4 regions of the Paenibacillus sp. OAS669 genome follow, and region 1 is predicted to be linked to each of the others. Evidence: riboswitches for the same ligand, from Rfam matches in the RefSeq annotation. Region 1 holds a riboswitch; each other region holds the start of a gene.
The links. Region 1 has a riboswitch for cyclic di-AMP ahead of GGC63_RS30255 (NlpC/P60 family protein). Riboswitches for the same ligand answer to the same signal wherever they lie in the genome.
Positions count from the first base shown of each region.

Region 1 (4,798 bases):
TGATCTTAGGAGGTCATGCAGATGCAAGGTGCACAAACGTTTCGGGGGATAGCTACAATCAGTTTTTGGGCGGATGATCTGGATAAGGCAAAAGCGTGGTACACGGAGCTTCTTGGAATCGAACCGTATTTTGAGAGACCGGGCTATGCCGAATTCCGTCTTGGTGACTATCAGCAAGAGCTGGGACTGATTGATAGACGCTATGCACCCGCAGGTTTAGCGAAGGGCCCGGGAGGCGCAACACTTTATTGGCATGTAGACGATATATCCGCGGTTCTCGATAAGCTGTTGTCGATGGGGGTTGAGGAGCTCGAAGCGATGAAAGAGCGCGGCGGCGGCTTCATTACTGCCTCCGTTGTCGATCCGTTCGGCAACATTATCGGGATTATGAATAACCCGCATTTTGTGAAGGTGAGGGACTCCATAAGAGGAGAATAGCTTGCTGGAGGACATGTCTGCCTTTAAGCTCTTCTGCTTCGGAGGTCTACTAATATATATAAAAACAGGCTGCATAAGCAGCCCGCCAGGTTGTTGAAAAAAACTAACTTACGGAAAAATAGCAAATGGCTAGGTGGGGTATCCCTTGGAGGAGCGATAGCGTTCGCCTTTGTTTTCGGGAAATCCCCTCTATAAAGCGAATATAATCAAAAATTTCCCGAAAACAACAGCGACCGGAGGGGGATACCCCACTGGGGGTACCAAAGCTATTTATCCAATTTTCAGGTTTTTCAACAGACTCAAGCTGCGAAAAGCAGCCTGTTCCACCTTACAACGTAATAGCCTTGGCCCCTATGTACCTGGAGCCCCAATAAGAGCTGTACAGCGAATCAATGTGAACTCCGCGGGAATTCGTAGCCGAAATGAACTGTCCATTCCCCAAGTAGATTCCGACATGGGAGGCCCCCGCGAAGAATACCAGGTCGCCCGGCGAAGGGTTGGCAACGGAGACTCCTACCGTATCGTACATCTCATTCGAGGTTCTGGGGAGATCGATTCCCTGGTTAGCGGCAATGACAAAACGGACGAATCCTGAACAATCAAACCCGTTCGGAGTGCTGCCTCCCCATCGATAAGGAACGCCAAGATAGGCTTGGGCGAACTGCAGCATCGTATCCTGCTTCTTGGCTCTGTACCAGGCAGGGGCGTGGTACTTCCCATCCGCATCCACGATAGCGAGCTGATTGTCATTATCCCACTGCACTTTATAGCCGAGTGCTTCCGAAATGAAACGGAGCGGGATATATACGCTTCCCCGATCCATGCCGATCAAGGAAGTAACATCGATTTTTTTTCCATTGACAAGCACAAACGTATCCCCGGTTTTCAACTCCAGGGTCTGATTTCCCTTATTCATGGAGACACGAATTTCTTTTCCTTCCCTGGACCAGTTGATCTGGTATCCAAGCGCTTCCATCAGTGGACGGAACGGTACCTGAAGCTGGGAGTAGGTGTCCACGACAGGCTGCCCCTCAGGAAAGTTCACGATCGTATCATTAACCTGAATCTTGACTCCTTCATCCAAAGCTGAGGCATGGGCATGTACTCCGGCAAAGAGACTGCAAGAAATAAATGCAAACGAAAAAATAAGCTTTTTTCCAAAAAACTTCAAAACCTGATTCCTCCTAATTGCCTCCGAGGTTAGTTGACGGGTTAGGGAGAGGTTTTCCCTTATTCATCCAATAAACCGACGAATATTCACCCCAAAATAAGATGTCCCCCGTACAAGCACTTATGCTGTGCTGATTCGGCATTTTTTACTAAAAGCTGTCCATACATTGTATTCGTGAATCCATCGGCGAATCAGTGGGTAAGCTTCGCCAAACGCTCCATCATTTTCCGCAAAAAAAGGATAACTTTTCATGAGCAGTTACCAAGATACACCATAGGGGGCCAAAGTTAAAGGGACTTGCGGCACATTTTTGCATGGGAGCAAGACTTACGCTGAGGTAACTTAATATCCCCGGACTGCCTATCTTACCTAATATTGCGTACTGTTAAAAAAATCCAAGGAGCGGTATGATGAGAATGGGAAGTACCGCAGCACTCAAAATAAGGAGGTATGGGTTATGGAGTACACTTATTTAGGCCGTTCCGGATTGAAGGTGAGCAGGCTGTGCCTGGGAACCATGAACTTCGGCGTCGATACGGACGAATCGGAGGCTTACCGGATCATGGATGCGGCTGTAGATGCAGGGGTCAATTTTTTTGATACGGCGAATGTTTATGGCGGGCCGGGTGCGCGAGGGAGAACAGAGGAGATTATCGGCCGTTGGTTCGCTCAAGGCGGAGGCCGCCGGGAGAAGGTCGTGCTGGCGACCAAAGTATACGGAGATATGGAGGACCCGAATGACGGGCCTAATGCGGCCAGAGGGCTCTCTGCTTATAAAATTAGACGACATTTGGATGCTTCATTGAAGCGGCTTCAAACCGAACATATTGAGCTGTACCAGATGCATCACGTGGATCGCCATGCTGCGTGGGATGAGCTCTGGGAAGCGTTTCGCGTGTCTATTTATCAAGGCAAAATCGGCTATGTGGGGGCCAGCAATTTTGCAGGGCGCGATTTGGTGAAGGCTCAATATGAAGCCAAGAGCCGCCATTTTCTTGGGCTTGTGTCGGAGCAGCATAAATACAGCTTGCTGTGCAGATGGCCCGAGCTGGAGGTGCTCCCTGCGGCAGAGGAATTCGGGATCGGGGTTATCGCCTGGAGTCCTCTCGACGGCGGTCTTCTCGGCGGCAATGCGCTGAACCCTGCCCAAGGATCGCGCAGCGTCCGCATCCAGGCACGCGCCGAAGAGCGGCGCGGCCAGCTGGAGGTGTTCAGCAAGCTGTGCAAGGAGCTTGGCGAGAGTGAAGCCAATGTAGCGCTGGCTTGGACGTTAGTCCATCCGGCGATGACAGCGCCGATCATTGGGCCGCGGACGCTGGAGCAGTTCCAGAGTACGCTGCGTGTCACGGATATCAAGCTGGATGAGGATGTGCTGAAGCGGCTGGACGAGATTTTCCCCGGACCTGGCGGCGAAGCGCCTAAGGCGTATGCCTGGTAACATGGAATAGCCAATAATAAAAAAGCAGCGGCAAGCCAAGGACATGGCTTTCATGTCCGGCTGCCGCTGCTTTTTTTCATTCCATCATTTCATTAAAAATCAAAGTTGTCCGGATCCGGACCTACCCGAAGATCCTGATTCAATCGGTCTATTCGGTTCATATCATCGGCCGATAGCTCAAAGTCGAACAAATCCGCGTTTTCAATAATCCGCTGCTCTTTGGTGGATTTGGGAATCGTGATCACGCCATGCTGCAAATCCCAGCGCAGAATCACCTGGGCTACTGATTTGCCGTACTTCGCCGCGAGCTCTTGAAGGTCAGGATGATCCAGTAGCTGGCCCTGCATGAGAGGAGACCAGGCTTCCAGCTGTATGCCTTGCTCCTTGCAGAAATCCCGCAGCTCCTGCTGCGTCAAGCGAGGGTGAAATTCAACCTGATTGACCGCAGGCTTGATCTCGGCATCCTTCATCAAGTCCTTCAGATGATGGACTTGGAAGTTGCTTACGCCAATGGCTTTGACGCGGCCTGCTTTATACAAAGTCTCCAATGCTCTCCAAGCCTCTTTGTATTTGCCTTGGACAGGCCAGTGGATAAGGTACAGATCGAGGTAGTCCAAGCCCAGCTTCTGCAGGCTGGTTTCATAGGCAGCAAGGGTCGATTCATAACCCAGGTCGGCATTCCAGACCTTCGAGGTGACGAATAGATCTTCTCTTCGGATAGAATGTTCCCGAATAGACTCGTGGATCCCTTCCCCTACGCTTTTTTCATTCTCATAAATAGCCGCCGTATCGATACTGCGGTAGCCGTGCTTGAAGGCGGACGCAACGGCCTGCACCAGCTCGGAGCCTTCCGCCACTTTAAATACGCCTAGTCCGAGCCAAGGCATGTTCACTCCATTATTTAAGGTTACGGTATCTTGTACATGTTTACTCATTTTAATATAGCCTCCCAAGGATTTGTTAATAAAAAGATTGGTTTTGATTCAGCCTATAATTCAAGCGGCACTGTCCAGCTGAACGCGAGCTGCATCCTTTTTTTCTAAGAAGCGGCTCCAGCCTGTTAATATAATGGCTCCAAACACCATGACGGCACCAACCCAAGGGGTGTGGATAAGCCCCAATTGATTGACGACGACGCTTCCCAAGTAAGCGCCAATCGCAATACCTGCGTTGAACGCTGCAATATTGACGGCAGAGGCTACATCGATTGCTTTTGGTACGAATCGTTCGGCTAGCATCACTACATAGACCTGCAGGCCGGGCACGTTCATGAAAGCCAATAGCCCCATCAAGAAAATAGTCAGCAGGCCCGCCGCTTTATATGGCGCTGTGAACGTTAAGGCGGCCAGAACGACGAATTGCAAAATAAACATATAAAACAACGCGCTAATAGGCTTACGGTTGGCCGCTTTGCCTCCGATCACATTACCGATAGCAATGGCAATGCCGTAGAGAAGAAGGAGCAGGGCGACAGTCGATTCCGGAAATCCGGTTATTTCATGAAGCAGCGGAGACAAATAGGTAAAGACCACGAAGGTTCCGCCGTATCCCAAGGCTGTAATGGCAAAGGCCAGAAGCAGACGCCCATGGGTAATAATCTTGATCTGCTCTTGCAGCCGGGTTTTTGTACCGGGGCGCAGAGAAGAAGGGACCAAGACTACATTGGCCAGCAAGGCCGCCAGCCCAACGGCTGCGATAGCGATAAAGGCTGCTCTCCATCCCAATTGCTGACCGAGGAAGGTTCCCAGAGG
Region 1 covers NZ_JADBDR010000019.1:87,578-92,375, reverse strand. Annotated here, with positions in the region: gene GGC63_RS30260 (VOC family protein) at 22-438, shown strand; gene GGC63_RS30255 (NlpC/P60 family protein) at 767-1,609, opposite strand; cyclic di-AMP (ydaO/yuaA leader) riboswitch at 1,613-1,760, opposite strand; gene GGC63_RS30250 (aldo/keto reductase) at 2,067-3,047, shown strand; gene GGC63_RS30245 (aldo/keto reductase) at 3,140-3,982, opposite strand; gene GGC63_RS30240 (MFS transporter) at 4,043-4,798, opposite strand, start outside.

Region 2 (4,798 bases), on a different contig from region 1:
TCTGTTCACATTTGGAAGTTTCATACGACAAAGTTCGACAAAATCATCATTTTCCTGCTCATTCCGTGTCGAAAATACAAGAAGCTTTAGGGAGGTTACGCATCATGTCGAGTCCTTTACAGGAAGAAAAGGTATTCAAAGACCCGGTACATAAATACATCTACGTGCAGGACCAAACGATTTGGGATCTGATTAACACCAAAGAATTTCAACGCCTCCGTCGTATACGACAGCTCGGCACTTGCTTCCTGACGTTTCACGGTGCCGAGCACAGCCGATTTTCCCATTCCCTCGGGGTTTACGAAATCACGCGCAAAATCATATCGCAATTCGAACGAAACGGCTATGAGGATTGGCCGCGGGAGGAGCGGCTGCTCTCCTTGTGCGCTGCCCTTCTGCACGATGTCGGACACGGCCCCTTTTCCCACTCGATTGAAAAAACGTTCGGGACCCATCACGAGGAATGGTCCTGCCGGATCGTTCTTGGAGATACCGAAGTGAACAAAGTGCTTAAGCGCGTATCCCCCACTTTTCCACAAAGGGTGGCCGGGGTTATCGCCAAAACGTACAAGCAGGAAATCGTCGTCAGCCTCGTCTCGAGCCAACTGGATGCAGATCGGATGGACTACTTGCTCCGCGACGCTTATTATACCGGTGTCAATTACGGGACGTTCGACCTGGAACGCATTCTGCGGGTGATGAGACCGTTTCAAGGCCACATTGTCGTGAAAGAGAGCGGCATGCATGCTGTCGAGGATTACTTGATGTCCCGGTACCAGATGTATTGGCAGGTATACTTTCATCCTGTTACACGCAGCGCGGAGGTTATTCTGCATAAAATTTTTGAAAGAGCGAAACAGTTATATGAAGAAAACTATTCCTTCTCATTTATGCTGCCGCCGCTCTTAAGCCTGTTCCGGGGGACATTGTCCATACAAGAGTTCCATTTGCTCGATGAAGCCTTTATGCAGACGGTGCTGATGCAGTGGACCAACGAGCAGGATGCCATTCTGGTTGACTTGTGCTCTCGCTTCCTTAACCGCAAGCTGTTTAAGTATGTCATGCTGGAGAGGATCGACGCGCTTCAAATAGAGCGGCTGCGCGATACGATGCGGGCTCTGAATCTGGATCCGTCCTTCTACCTCGAAATTGATTTCCCGTCGGATCTTTCGTATGATGTGTATCGGCCGGGAGTCCATGACGAAAAATTGCCGATTTTGCTGCTGGACCAAAAGCATACGTTGAAGGAAATTTCGCGCAAGTCGGAAATTGTCCGGTCCATCAGCGGCATTCATATGGGGAAATATCATCTGTATTTCCCGGAGGAGCTCTTATCCGCTGATCCGGGCTCCATTCATCCGGAGCACCGCAAGCTGCTTGGCATGGAATAAAAGCTCGTCTATCGAATCGCAAGGACCAAATTGAACTTACATATGAAGGAGTTAATTGCCGCTATGCTGATAGACACGCACACCCATTTGAACGCCCCTCAATTCGATGACGATCGACATGAGGTTATCCAACGGGCATTAGAAAGCGGAATCAGTCGAATCATCAATGTCGGATTTAATCGCGAAACGATCCCTACCTCGATTGCGCTTGCCGAGCAATATGACTTTATTTATTCAACCGTCGGATGGCATCCCCAAGATGCCAAAGATATGATGCCGGGCGATCTGGAATGGATCGAAGAGCTGTGCAAGCACGAGAAGGTGGTCGCCATCGGAGAGATAGGCTTGGATTATTATTGGGATACCTCTCCCAAGGATGTACAGGATCGAGTATTTCGGGAACAAATCCGTCTGGCCCGCAAGCTGGGTATGCCTATCGTGATCCATAACCGGGACGCACACCAAGACATTATCCGGGTTCTTCGAGAAGAGAAGGCTTCGGAGGTCGGCGGCGTCATGCATTGCTTCTCCGGCAGCTGGGAGACGGCCAAGATGTGCCTCGATATGAACTTTTACATCTCCTTCGGCGGCCCTGTCACATTCAAAAACGCCAAGCAGCCCAAAGAGGTGCTGGAGAAAGTTCCGCTGGACCGTTTATTGGTTGAAACCGACGCGCCCTATTTGACTCCGCACCCCTATCGAGGGAAAAGAAATGAAACCGCATATGTGAAATTAGTCGCAGAAACCGCTGCACAAATCAAGGGGTTAACCCTGGAGGAGCTGGCTCACGCGACTACGAAAAATGCAGTTACATTGTTCGGATTACGGTGAAATAAAAGGGGGGTTGGGACAGCCCTATTTTCGTCGAAAACGTGAAAACGAGAGAAAAACATTCAAAAAAATAAGTCAAGTCGAGAAATACATGGGTTATGTTCGTGAAATCAATTAAAAAAATCGGAATTGAACAAAAACGGACCTTTTTTGCCGAGTTTGTATACTTTACAACTTTATATCCGACAGCGTAAACTCAATATTAACTTAATACGATTACCAATTTTCCATTATCGCTGAGTTTCCGTAAGGGAAACGGGGGAACCGCAAAAGGCCAGTCTTGATTTGAAAATAAGGCTAAGGTCACATTTTCTGGGGTGAGTCTTGGATGGGTAGATGTTTGTTTACCCGGATCCAAGTAGGGCGACTCTCAAGTCCGAATCCGTCAGCTAACCTCGTAAGCGTTAAGAGAGAGGTATGATTGTCGTGTGCTTTATTTCATTACTGATGAAATAACCTAAAGTCACGGGAAGAGTCCTCTTTCCGTGACTTTTTTTGTTCTCCCGTCATTGTGATAACTATCCGACAACATAATCATTACCTACAGCCAAGAGGAGGTGCTGGCCGCACGCAGGAGAAACGATATGGATTGCTAGTTGCAGCCCTTAGTTGACCGCACAGGAGAAGCTTAATCGGGCAGAACAAGTGTTCGATGAAGTCTTCCGTGCTTCCAGGATGCGTTGGACTCAACGGTCATGGAGGCTGTTCCTGGGGGAAAGAACGTCGTTAGGCGTTGTTCTTTATTAACCAACAGATTGCAAAACTTAACCATAGTCGCGTCAGATCAATCATGCGTAACACTCGACGGCGGGGCTTTGAAGGAGGACCGAACTAGTGGGAGCTATTCAACACGAGCAAACCCATGTAAGACGATCATCCAGCATGTCCTTCGCATTGCGATGGAGGCATGAAAACTTGCGTTTGATATCGATCATAGCACTTATTTCATTCGCGTTGACTTTCATGTTTTTATTAATGTTATACGGTACGGCTACCAAGAAGGTGACCGTAGTCGTGAACGGAGAAGAAACCGTTGTTTACACCAAGCAATGGGATTTGAAGCATTTACTGGATGAGCAAGGCGTCACTGTAGGAGAGCATGATCGTCTCTCTGCAGCGCTGGATTCGAAAGTAAAATCCGGGGACCGGATTACGATCGAGCATGCAAGGCCGATTCAGCTGACGGCTGACGGAGAAACGAAGACGCTGTACACGGTGCAAAAGACGGTGGGCGGCGCATTGAATGATTTACAGGTTCAGGTAGGAGAGCTTGACAAGGTAACCCCTGTCGTGGATGCCGATCTGCCTGACAGCGGTGAGATTCAAATCGTACGGGTAACCAAAGAGGTTGAAGAGGTTCAAGAAAAGATAGCCTATGACGTTGTGAAAAAGAACGACCCTCAATTGGTAAAAGGCAAGGAGCAAGTGGTGCAGGAAGGCCAGGAAGGCCTGGTTGTGAAGAAAAAGGAAAAGATGTACGAAGACGGTAAGCTTGTATCCGAAGAAGTAGTGGACCAAAAGGTTCAATCAGAGAGCGTCAATAAAATTGTCGCGGTAGGCACCAAAAATCCGGTTGTTGTATTATCGGCATCATCGCCAAATCTACAGGAAGTAACAAAAGGCGGAGTTTCCTTCGGCGTCAAGCAGGTCATTAACAATGTGACATTGACCGCTTATTCAGCGGGCGTTGCTTCGACAGGAAAGAGTACAGAGCATCCGCAGTACGGACTTACGTCTACAGGCACGAGAGTAACGGAAGGTCGCACAATTGCAGTGGATCCCAAGGTGGTTCCGCTGGGCTGGTGGGTTTATATTGACGGGCTTGGATTCCGCAGAGCAGAGGATACCGGAAGTGCAGTCAAAGGAAACATTATCGATGTGTATTTTGACAGCAACGATTATGCCAACCGATTTGGCTTGAAGCGCGGGTATACCGTTTATGTGATTGGACCCAAGAAACCAACCGCGGACTAAGGACCTGCAATTGGGGAAGACTCATTATATATATGCTAAAGGAAGAGAAGAGGGCTACCTCTTCTTTTTTATGTGATCAGGGCAAGTTCACGCGGACAGGCTTCGTCATCACTTGAAAGTGGCGGGAACAAAGGCTAGTATAAAGAAAGCTGTATGGATGATCCTGGTATGGGGTGAAGGAAGGTAAGCAAGGTGATCAAAGAAATTATAGTGGTAGAGGGCAAAGACGATACAACTGCCATCAAAAGAGCCGTAGAAGCCGAGACCATAGAAACGGGCGGCTCTGCGATTAATAAAGACGTTATCCGGCGCATCAAGCTGGCTCAGCAGCGCCGCGGCGTCATCATATTGACGGACCCCGACCATGCGGGCGAGCGCATCCGTAAAATCATTACGGCGCAGGTGAAGGGCTGTAAGCATGCTTTTATCACACAGGAAGAAGCGACGGCCAAAGGGGACATCGGGGTAGAGAATGCTTCGGCTGAGGTCATCCGCAAGGCTCTTGCGAACGTGCGAACCGATTATGAGGCTGAAGAGTCGGATATTACTTGGGAGGACTTGATTGACGCCGGCTTGATCGTCCATCCGCAAGCTGCTGCCCG
Region 2 covers NZ_JADBDR010000025.1:9,955-14,752, forward strand. Annotated here, with positions in the region: gene GGC63_RS32385 (HD domain-containing protein) at 105-1,391, shown strand; gene GGC63_RS32390 (TatD family hydrolase) at 1,455-2,222, shown strand; cyclic di-AMP (ydaO/yuaA leader) riboswitch at 2,447-2,642, shown strand; gene GGC63_RS32395 (ubiquitin-like domain-containing protein) at 3,057-4,196, shown strand; gene rnmV (ribonuclease M5) at 4,389-4,798, shown strand, end outside.
Region 2: it holds a riboswitch for cyclic di-AMP, as region 1 does, so the genes downstream of both, GGC63_RS32395 (ubiquitin-like domain-containing protein) here and GGC63_RS30255 (NlpC/P60 family protein) in region 1, are expected to answer to the same signal.

Region 3 (4,798 bases), on a different contig from region 1:
AAGAGGATATAAAAGATGCCGGTGATGAGAAACGGCGTGCCCTTCAAGTCCAGCAGCGACAAGCCCATCAGGATGCTGTCCATCGTTGCGTGAGCGAAGAGTACGGTCATCAAGCCGTATTTCAAAAAGGCATAGCCAAAAATGATTCCGATGATCGTTACCTCAATAAAACGCGTATAGACCGGGTAGATAGGGTACTGCGTATGACTGAGCGCCCAAATCATGCTTGGCAGCAGCACTGCAAGGAACCGGTTGCGTACGAGCTTCATGAAGAAGGCGATGCCGAACAGCCGGTAGATGGCTTCCTCGGATATCGCCGCTGCCCATGCCATTAGAGGAAAAGCCGCGGGCCAAGACATGTTCAGGACGGAATCGGCAGGGTCGTTCACGGACCAGACATCAAAGTATTCGCCCGCTATGAAAAATAGCGTTTGCTGCACGGCCAGGATGAAAATACAGAGCAGATACCCCCGAATCATTGAGCTGCGGATATGCCCCCCAAACGAATCGTCCCTCCAAACGGGCCAGGTAATCCAGCCCTGCCTCTGCCATAGCTGACGTCCCGCCTGAAACGAAAAATAGACGCTGACAGCCATGATAGCAGTAACGATATTAATAAACCAAAGGTTAAACATAGCGCCCCAATCGGAAGGCCCATTGGAATGCATGGTCCGGAATGCCGGAAGCATGTTGAAATTGTTGAAGATATAGATGGCAGCAAAAATGAAGGTTAAAAAGATCCCGCGCCGAAAGGTCCATTCTTTGCGGTATCGAATCATAAGGAATACAGCCGCAGCCGCCATGATGAGAGAAGCTCCGAGACTAATCCGGGTCATCAAGGAAGCATTGTCATTCTGCTGTTCCTTCCATTCGGCAAAGGACTCAGGTATGGAAAACGCCGTATGGAAGGCCGTGACCTTTCCGCCGTCTACCGACAAGCTTAACCTAAGCTTGGCTTCTCCTATTTGTTTGTCTTTACTCTCAAATAGGTAAGGCGTACCGCGACCGTTCGTTACAGGCGGTTCCGGCTCGGTTACCGGATGGATTCTCGTGAAATCGGATAGCGTGTAGCCCTGGTCCTTCAACGTTTGCTCCGCTATCGCCAATGAGTCTCCCAATGAGGCAACAGTCTGCTTTTTGCTCGAGGGAGCGTAGTACGCGTTCCAGCCCATTATATTTAAGTTGGTAAAGTTAACCTCTACGTAATAGGTAGCAAGGTTCGAATTGTCGTTAATTTCCACCTCAAAATAATCGATAGGATAGGCGGCAAAGCGCTTGACATATTCATCGAGCAGCTCCGCTTTTTGCAGATATCCGCTTCGATCGGAATGAGACTGAAACAAGGTGCCGGTACGATAATCGGCCGAGAGCCCGAAGCGCTCCTGAACGAACCGGACGGCCGCCTCTGCTGCCTGCTGCTTCGTAACCGTTGGGAGGGAGGCCTCCTGTACTTGCTCAACCGATTCATCCTGGAGCCAGGAAGAGATGGCGGCGATCGATACATACAAGATAATTCCAAAAAGTGCCAAAATGAGAAGAGGGAAGTCGGTTTGACGTTTTACCATGCCATGTCTCCTTACTTAGAATTAGAAGCTTACATTATGCTTATAAAATGGTGAGGATATGTCATTGTATTCATTAAACTTAGCACACATGCCCGGCCAAAATCCAATGAAATTCAGAGCAAGAAGGGGAAAATCGTTGAAAAGCGAAGCGCCGGCTCTATCAGCTTCATACTAAGTATTCTAATAATCCGATTATTACCCGTTTTCGAGTAAAAGCGACTTTGTGATTACAAGCAAAGCACATTATAATTCATATCAATTGAATAAAAAGCCGAATTTCTTTTTGAAAACGGGGGAACCATGAGTAATAAGGGGTGAATTCGATTCCATTTCGCGAGATGGAATTGATAGGGTACCTGTGCGTCCGAATCCGTCAGCTAACCTCGTAGGCTTTGTTGCAGGAACCTGTATAGGGCATTGGGTTTCCAGTGTCTTTTTTATTGCCTGAAAACCGAAATTGAGGTGAACGATGAAGCCCGTAACCAAAAAAATTCAACTCACACCGCCGCAAATATTAGTTATCGGCTTTGCATTGATTATTCTTGCAGGCGCCATGCTCCTGTCCCTCCCGGTCGCCTCGGCTACAGGCAAGCCCCTGCGCTTTCTGGATGCGTTGTTTACCGCGACATCGGCCACCTGTGTGACAGGGCTCGTCGTTGTGGATACGGGAACGTTTTTTTCGAAATTCGGGCAAATTGTCATCATCTTGCTGATCCAGGTCGGCGGTCTGGGCTTTATGACGATGGCGACCCTGTTTGCTTTTGCGCTAAAAAAGCGAATTTCCTTGAAAGAACGGTTAATCCTGCAGGAAGCGATGAACCAGGGAAGCATGGAAGGGATCGTACGGTTGATCCGCCGGGTCATTCGATACTCACTCACAATTGAACTCGCTGCGGCAGTGATTTTCTCGATTCGATGGTCGTTGGAGCTGGGCCCGGCCAAAGGGATTTATTTTGGCTTCTGGCATGCGATCTCCTTCTTCAACAATGCCGGCTTTGACCTGTTCGGATCGGTCTATGGTCCGTTCACGAGTCTTACCTCATATGTCAATGACCCCGTCGTCAATATCGTTTCAATGGGGCTTATCATTCTGGGAGGTCTTGGGTTTGTAGTCATGTCGGACGTTATGGACTACAGGAACCACCGGCGGCTGTCGCTGCATTCCAAGGTGGTCTTGAGCGCGACAAGCTTGCTTATTCTTATTGGCGCACTCGTCATCTTTATATTTGAATTTACGAATGCCAAAACCTTAGGCTCACTGACGTGGGGAGGCAAGATCTGGGCATCGTTCTTCCAATCGGTAACTCCGCGCACGGCGGGAGCCAATACGGTAGATTTGGGAAGCCTGCGCCAGGCGACGCAGTTTTTCATGATCATCCTGATGTTTATAGGCGCCTCTCCGGGCTCTACCGGGGGCGGGATCAAGACGACCACCTTCACGACGCTGATTGGCGCGATGATAGCTATGGTCCGGGGGAAGGAAGACATTGTCCTGTTTCATTACCGTTTGGGTAAGGACCGTATTTTGAAAGCTATTACGCTTACGATGATCGCCTTGTTTATGGTCATCTTCGTTGCGATGATTTTGTCCACGACGGAAAACCATCCATTCCTGATGATTTTGTTCGAGGTGACCTCCGCCTTCGGCACGGTTGGCTTGACGATGGGAATGACGACGGATTTGACCGATGTCGGCAAAATATTGATTTGCCTGATGATGTTTGCGGGCCGTCTCGGTCCTTTGACGCTGGCATATGCGCTTGGGCCAAAAACGGAAAAAGAATTATACAGATACCCGGAAGGGAAAATAACCATTGGATAGGGGAAAAGTTAAGACAATGAAACGTAGTCAGTATGCAGTGATTGGGCTGGGGAGATTCGGATCGAGTTTGGCCAGGGAGCTGGTGGATCTCGGATACGAGGTTTTGGGCATCGATAAGGATGAGGAAGCCGTAGAGGAGATGAGCGATGTCTTGACGCATGTCGTCGTCGCGGATTCTACGGATGAAGATGTGTTGAAGTCGCTAGGCATGCGTAATTTTGATTGTGCGGTCGTCTCCATCGGGGATGATATTCAGGCAAGCATTTTGACAGCGATCCTGCTCAAGGACCTTGGTGTCAAGATGGTGGTCACGAAGGCGCTCTCCGAGCTTCACGGGAAGGTGCTGAACAAGATCGGCGTTGACCGGGTGATCTTCCCGGAGAGGGATATGGGGATTCGCGTAGCGCATCAGCTGGTTTCACCGAACCTGCTCGATTATATCGAACTGTCCAAAGATTATACCATCGCAGAGCTGTCGGTACCTAAGCGCTTATCCGGCCGGACGCTCAAGGAGCTGGACCCTCGAGCCAAATACGGGTGCAGTGTCGTCGCTATCAATAAGAAGCACGGAGTCATTATTGCTCCGACCGCTGTAGATACGCTGGATGAACAGGACATTATGGTCATCATAGGAACGAACGAGCAGATTGATTTGTTCGAGAGCGAAGTAATCCGTTAGCAAATAATCAGCCGTCACAAGAAATAGAGACGCTGCACATCTGGGACAATGGAGTGACAAAAGAGCATGGCCAACGACGTTTCGGAAATAGTCCATCATATCTTGCTATTATTGGTGCTCATTCTTGGTCTGGGGATGATTTTCGGACGCTTGGCCGGCAAATTGAAGCTGCCTGATGTCGCTTTATTCCTGATCGCGGGCATGATTGTAGGGCAGGGACTGCACTGGGTCTCAGAGACCAGCAGCTCACTGACCAATCAATTCATCTTGACTATCGGCTCCGTGCTCATTTTGTTCGATGGAGGGCGCAACATCCGGCTGTCCGGCCTGAAGAAGGTATGGCTGTCCGTCGCGCTATTGAGCGTGCCGGGCGTGTTGATAACCTGCGGAGTCGTTGCTATGGCGGCTCATTGGCTGCTGGGCATTCCGCTTCTGTATGCCGTATTGCTCGGAGCCATCATTTCTTCCACGGACCCGGCTACGCTTATCCCCGTGTTCAAGCAGGTGACGATCCGTACGAAGGTCCGTGAGACCGTCGAGAGTGAATCGGCCTTCAACGATGCGACAGGCTCCATTCTCACCTTCACGGTGCTGGCTGTCGTCACTGGAAGCCATTCATTCTCTATTGCCGCGAGCATTAAGGAATTTGTGTTGACGGCTGCAGGTGGCATCCTGGTCGGGGGTGTCATTGGCATGGCGTTAGCCTTCGTGACGGCTCATTTGAAGCTGGGC
Region 3 covers NZ_JADBDR010000008.1:315,514-320,311, forward strand. Annotated here, with positions in the region: gene GGC63_RS19630 (CPBP family intramembrane glutamic endopeptidase) at 1-1,565, opposite strand, end outside; cyclic di-AMP (ydaO/yuaA leader) riboswitch at 1,825-1,972, shown strand; gene GGC63_RS19635 (TrkH family potassium uptake protein) at 2,035-3,387, shown strand; gene GGC63_RS19640 (potassium channel family protein) at 3,404-4,066, shown strand; gene GGC63_RS19645 (cation:proton antiporter) at 4,133-4,798, shown strand, end outside.
Region 3: it holds a riboswitch for cyclic di-AMP, as region 1 does, so the genes downstream of both, GGC63_RS19635 (TrkH family potassium uptake protein) here and GGC63_RS30255 (NlpC/P60 family protein) in region 1, are expected to answer to the same signal.

Region 4 (4,798 bases), on a different contig from region 1:
GAATGTCGGTGTGGTCAAATTAATCGAGACCTTGTTCGGCTGGGTCGCATGGTGAGGTGAGCAAGCGCTTATGTTGAATTTAATAAAAAAAGGATTGGGCTTAGCCTGGAACCAGCCTTTTACCGTATGCACTCTATTTATTTATAATCTGCTGTGGGGGCTCGGGCTCTTCGAATGGATCCACTCCATCGTCTTCCCCTTGCTCCGCCGCTATCCCGGCAAAGAGCAGGCCCGTGAAGCGGTACAGCTCTTCTGGATCGAAGGCCAGTTCCAATTGACGAAGACCGACCTCGTGCAGCCTTACCTTCTGTGGGGGCTCGGGCTGCTGCTGGCCCGCATGCTGCTCACCCCGGTGCTGAACGCCGGCGTATACTACTCACTTAAGCATACCGAATTAAACGCCGGCTACCGGTTCGTCCAAGGGATACGTGAGCTGACCTTACCGTTCTTCGGCTACTACCTGGCCCAAATGGCGCTGCAGCTCGGCCCGCTGTACTGGCTGATCCCCAAAGCAGCTCAGCTGTACAGCAAGCAAGCAACACTGTATGCGGCCGCGCAGGAATTGCTGCCTTGGCTCGGGGCCTATCTGGCCTACATGTTTATTCTGCAGACGCTGTTTATGTATCTGCAATTCGGGAAAGTATGCGGAAAGTCATCCTTATTCTCCGTATCCCTCCTGCTGCGCAACGTTCTTCCAGCTCTGTTGATCGCTGTCACGGTTACGCTGATCGGCCTTCTTATTACCGCCGCCGTCGTGACATCCACCATGATATGGGCCGGATTCCTTGCTCTTCTCGGCTTTCAAGCCTACCGCTTCATCCATATGTTCTGCAAAATGTGGGAGATCACGGCTCAATACGCGCTTTGGTCCGCCAAAAGCGAATAGCTTCCCCCGATGTCCTGACCGGCAGATAGAAACTAACTGATCCGCTAAATTTTAATATATCAAAAAAACCGTCCGCATCCCCTTGGAAGCTGCGACGGTTTTTTCATGTTTTAGGGTTCAGGGTTACATCCCAATTCATGCCATCCAATGTGAGATAACAGATTTTATCCATAAAGTCAATAGCCCGCTAAATCGGGCATCCCCACTACAGACAGTAATGTTCCACGATTTGGACGACGCCCATGTCAAACGACTCAGCATTTTGTCGAAATATGAATGGGAACACCCCGTTTCCTCCCAATGATTTTTCATTGTAAACCTTTTCATCTACTGCTTTTTTAGAAATTTCGAGAAATATAGCAAAAAAACCTTTATAATTGTGAACTTTTTATGACGGCGGGAGGAAAACTGCATATTTGATCGAATTGTTGTAGTCGTAACAAAAATAACGTACATATTGCCGAATTTCCACAGCGGAAAACGGGGGATCCAAATACCCGGGTGAATTGATCTCGCAACAGAGTGATCATAGGGAGCCTTCAACCGAACCCTTAAGCTAACCTCGTAGGCATCGGAAGGGGAAAATTTCCTTTGAAAAAGTTTTTTGGTTTTGCCGTTTCTGTGGCACTGTTTTGCAGCATTCAAGTAGGAAGCGCTTTTGCGGAAACGCCGCTAAGTCAAGCCGTGAACGAAGAGCTGGGAGCGCCTTATAAATGGGCGGGTACCACAGCAAAAGGCTTCGATTGCTCCGGCTACACTTCCTTCGTCTTCGCAAAATTCGATATCGATTTGCCTCATACGTCTAAAGGACAAGCAGCGATCGGTACAACGGTGTCCCAAGATGAGCTACGCCCAGGCGATCTTGTGTTCTATAACACGGATGGCAAAGGAATCTCACATGTCGGTATTTATGTTGGTGACGGAAAGTTCTACCATTCCGCCACAAACAAAGGCGTTACCGTGACCAAGCTTAGCGATTCCTACTACGCCAAGCGTTTTGTCACAGCGAAACGCATCCTGTCGGAAGAGCAGTACCAAGCTGTGATGACCGACAGCAAATAGAAGCATCGCGCAACTTTTTTTGAAGCCCTCAGCGTTTGCCTCCGTTACGTCTCCAGCGTCCGGACAAGCCTGCAGGGCTCTCTTTCTTCTATACGATTGGTTACCCGAAAAAGTTCCACTTGAACCCGTTTTCTCACCCTTCCAATTTCGACCAGTCGGATGGGACCTGCGAACGTTTAACTATACTGGCAGGAAATACGGAAGCCCCCGAAAAAAAACTGCCGGCAAGATTTTGCCGACAGTTCGAGCCGCCTCGCTATAAGGCTGCTTCAGTACAGTCAGTATGGTTTGAACGGTGTTACTTCCTGTCGCTCTTCAAGCCGAAGCTTGCTATCAGAGCGAAGATGACTGCAATAGCAGCCGCCAGAAAGGAGTCGGAATAACCTATCGCCTCAAACTTGTAGAATGGATTTAACGAATGGGAAGCATCGCTGCGTGCATGCAGAAAAGCTCCGATGATGCCGGCTCCTGATCCCGCCCCGAAATATAATGCTCCCTGGAATAATCCCATTCCTGCCCCGACCTGGGCCTTCTCAAGAACACCTACAGCAGCACTATTGGCGGGCGAGTTAATGAAAGCGAAAGCTATCCCTACCCCGATGACCCCCAACGAAACCAAAAGGGCCGATGCCCCCGAAGCTATCGACAAGAACAGAGTGGATATTCCCATCACGATTAACCCGGCAATGACAAGCGGTTTGCTCCCGGCACGGTCAGATATTCGGCCAACCCACGGCGAAAGCAGCGCGACAGCCGCACCACCTGGCAGCAGCGTTACCCCCGCTTCTCCAGGGGTAAGTCCGTTGGCTTCTACAAGGAGCAGCGGTACAAATACTAGAACCGCAAAATAGGCAAAAGCCGATAAATAAGCCACAGCGACCGCGTGAATATAAGGCCTGTTTTTGAACAGGATCGCAGGTACAAAAGGATCGCTTGCCGTACGAATACGCCAAATAAACGCAACCAAGGCACATACGGCTCCAAAAAGACTTCCTAAGGAAGCTAAAGAGGTAAAGCCAACGCTTTCCCCTTGCGTTAAACCAAACAGGAATAATCCCGTGGTAAGGCCAAGCAGAACGCCTCCGATCCAATCCATTCTTTGTCCATGTTCCTGTTCAATTTCCGGTTTTATTACCGGTAGAGTACAGACAGCCCCGACTACGATAAGAAGTGACAGTACAAAAGCGATCCAGAATAGCGCAGGCCAGCCCCAGGCTTGCCCTACAAAGCCTCCGAATATCGGCCCAAATGCTGTTCCAATCCCGATACATCCCATAACAACGCCTAATGCTGCTCCGCGTTCTCCTTCTGCAAACACTTTAGAAATAGAGACTACCGATAGCACCGGTATCGCAGACATTCCCGCCCCTTGAACCATCCGGCCAAACACCAATAACGGAAGGCTCGGAGCCAGGGCACAAATCAAACTTCCAAGCGCCAGTACGGAAGCGGCAAAAGCAAACAGCTTCCTCAGTTCAAAAAAATCCGACATTCGGCCATAAAGCGGAATTCCAATGGCAAGTAAAAGTGTAATTCCGCTTACTACCCAGCTTACTTGTGCCTTCGCAGCATGTAAAGAATCGCCGATGAGGCCAAGAACAGGATTCACCATATCCACCGTGATTGCAGCCAAAAGAGAGGATAAGATAAGGACCATTATGAACCCTTTTACGGATGCTCGATTGTGTGCAAGGTTATTTGGTTTTGCTTTCATTTTGGACAGCCTCCTAAAATCATTAGTATTGTTTATTTTAGGAGGCTTGATCGTCTGCTTTCTTAACCACGCTTGCTCACCCTTTCTACGCGGTATAAAGAATATCCGTGAAAACAAAAAAGACGCCGCAGCAGCACCGGCGCCGACCCATTCATTCATTTAGGAACATTTATATTCGCTAATGACGCATGAAGGCAAAAAAAGTCCGGTAGCTATCTTCTTCTAAACCATGTATAGCTAAAAAAGGGCAGACGTATCCCGTTGCATGAAAATCTCCTGAAACTTTTACACTTTTCCCCAACGCATCGCACGTGAAGATAGTTTCCATCGCTTTTTGCCTCCTTTCGGTGTTATTCATATAAGATTATAGTTCAGACCACATGAAGGGGCAATAATATTTCCCTTCTATTTCACTCGCTTCTCCGCTTTAGTACCGCATCCGACATCCTTTCAAGCAATCGCCTTATCTCCTCAGCCGTTTCCGCATCCGTCCATTCGCCCAACTCATTGATCTTTTTGGATACGAGAGGGATGGACAGCTGTCCTCCTTCGAACAGGTGAGCGGTAATCATACCTAGAGTCAGCATCAGGGAAGCATGAGCCACCTTCCCTCCGGTCGCTAGCGGGGAAGCGCTTATGACGGCCGTCGGTTTATTCACCAGCTCTCCCGACGAGACCAGCCAATCCAAGGCGTTCTTCAGAACGCCGGGCACTCCATTCGCATATTCCGGCGTACAGATCATCACTCCATCTGCCGCTTGCAGCGTCTTTCGCCATACGGCTACCGGAGCCGGTGGAGCCTCTCCATCCAAGTCGGGATTAAAATGCGGGAGATCCCCTATCCCCTCAAAGCTAACCAGCTCCATCCCCTCCGGCGCCAAAGCCGCTGCGGCCTGCAGCACCCTTGTATTGGAGGATACCTTGCGCAAGCTGCCGGAAATCGTTACGATTCTCATTCTGCTCCTCCTCCTTTTCGTTATGATACGATTATAACCTACCGGAGTAAGGAAAGCCTTATAAACCCTGGTACTTCTTGGATGTTACGGCCATGATGATGGAAATAATACATTCCCAGGCATCTTGTGATAAATATCACATATAATTATTCGAGCTCCAGCTACAATAAAGCCATCCAA
Region 4 covers NZ_JADBDR010000006.1:31,215-36,012, forward strand. Annotated here, with positions in the region: gene GGC63_RS14585 (M1 family metallopeptidase) at 1-55, shown strand, start outside; gene GGC63_RS14590 (hypothetical protein) at 71-886, shown strand; cyclic di-AMP (ydaO/yuaA leader) riboswitch at 1,335-1,472, shown strand; gene GGC63_RS14595 (C40 family peptidase) at 1,478-1,948, shown strand; gene GGC63_RS14600 (MFS transporter) at 2,247-3,662, opposite strand; gene GGC63_RS14605 (hypothetical protein) at 3,841-3,990, opposite strand; gene GGC63_RS14610 (NADPH-dependent FMN reductase) at 4,073-4,618, opposite strand.
Region 4: it holds a riboswitch for cyclic di-AMP, as region 1 does, so the genes downstream of both, GGC63_RS14595 (C40 family peptidase) here and GGC63_RS30255 (NlpC/P60 family protein) in region 1, are expected to answer to the same signal.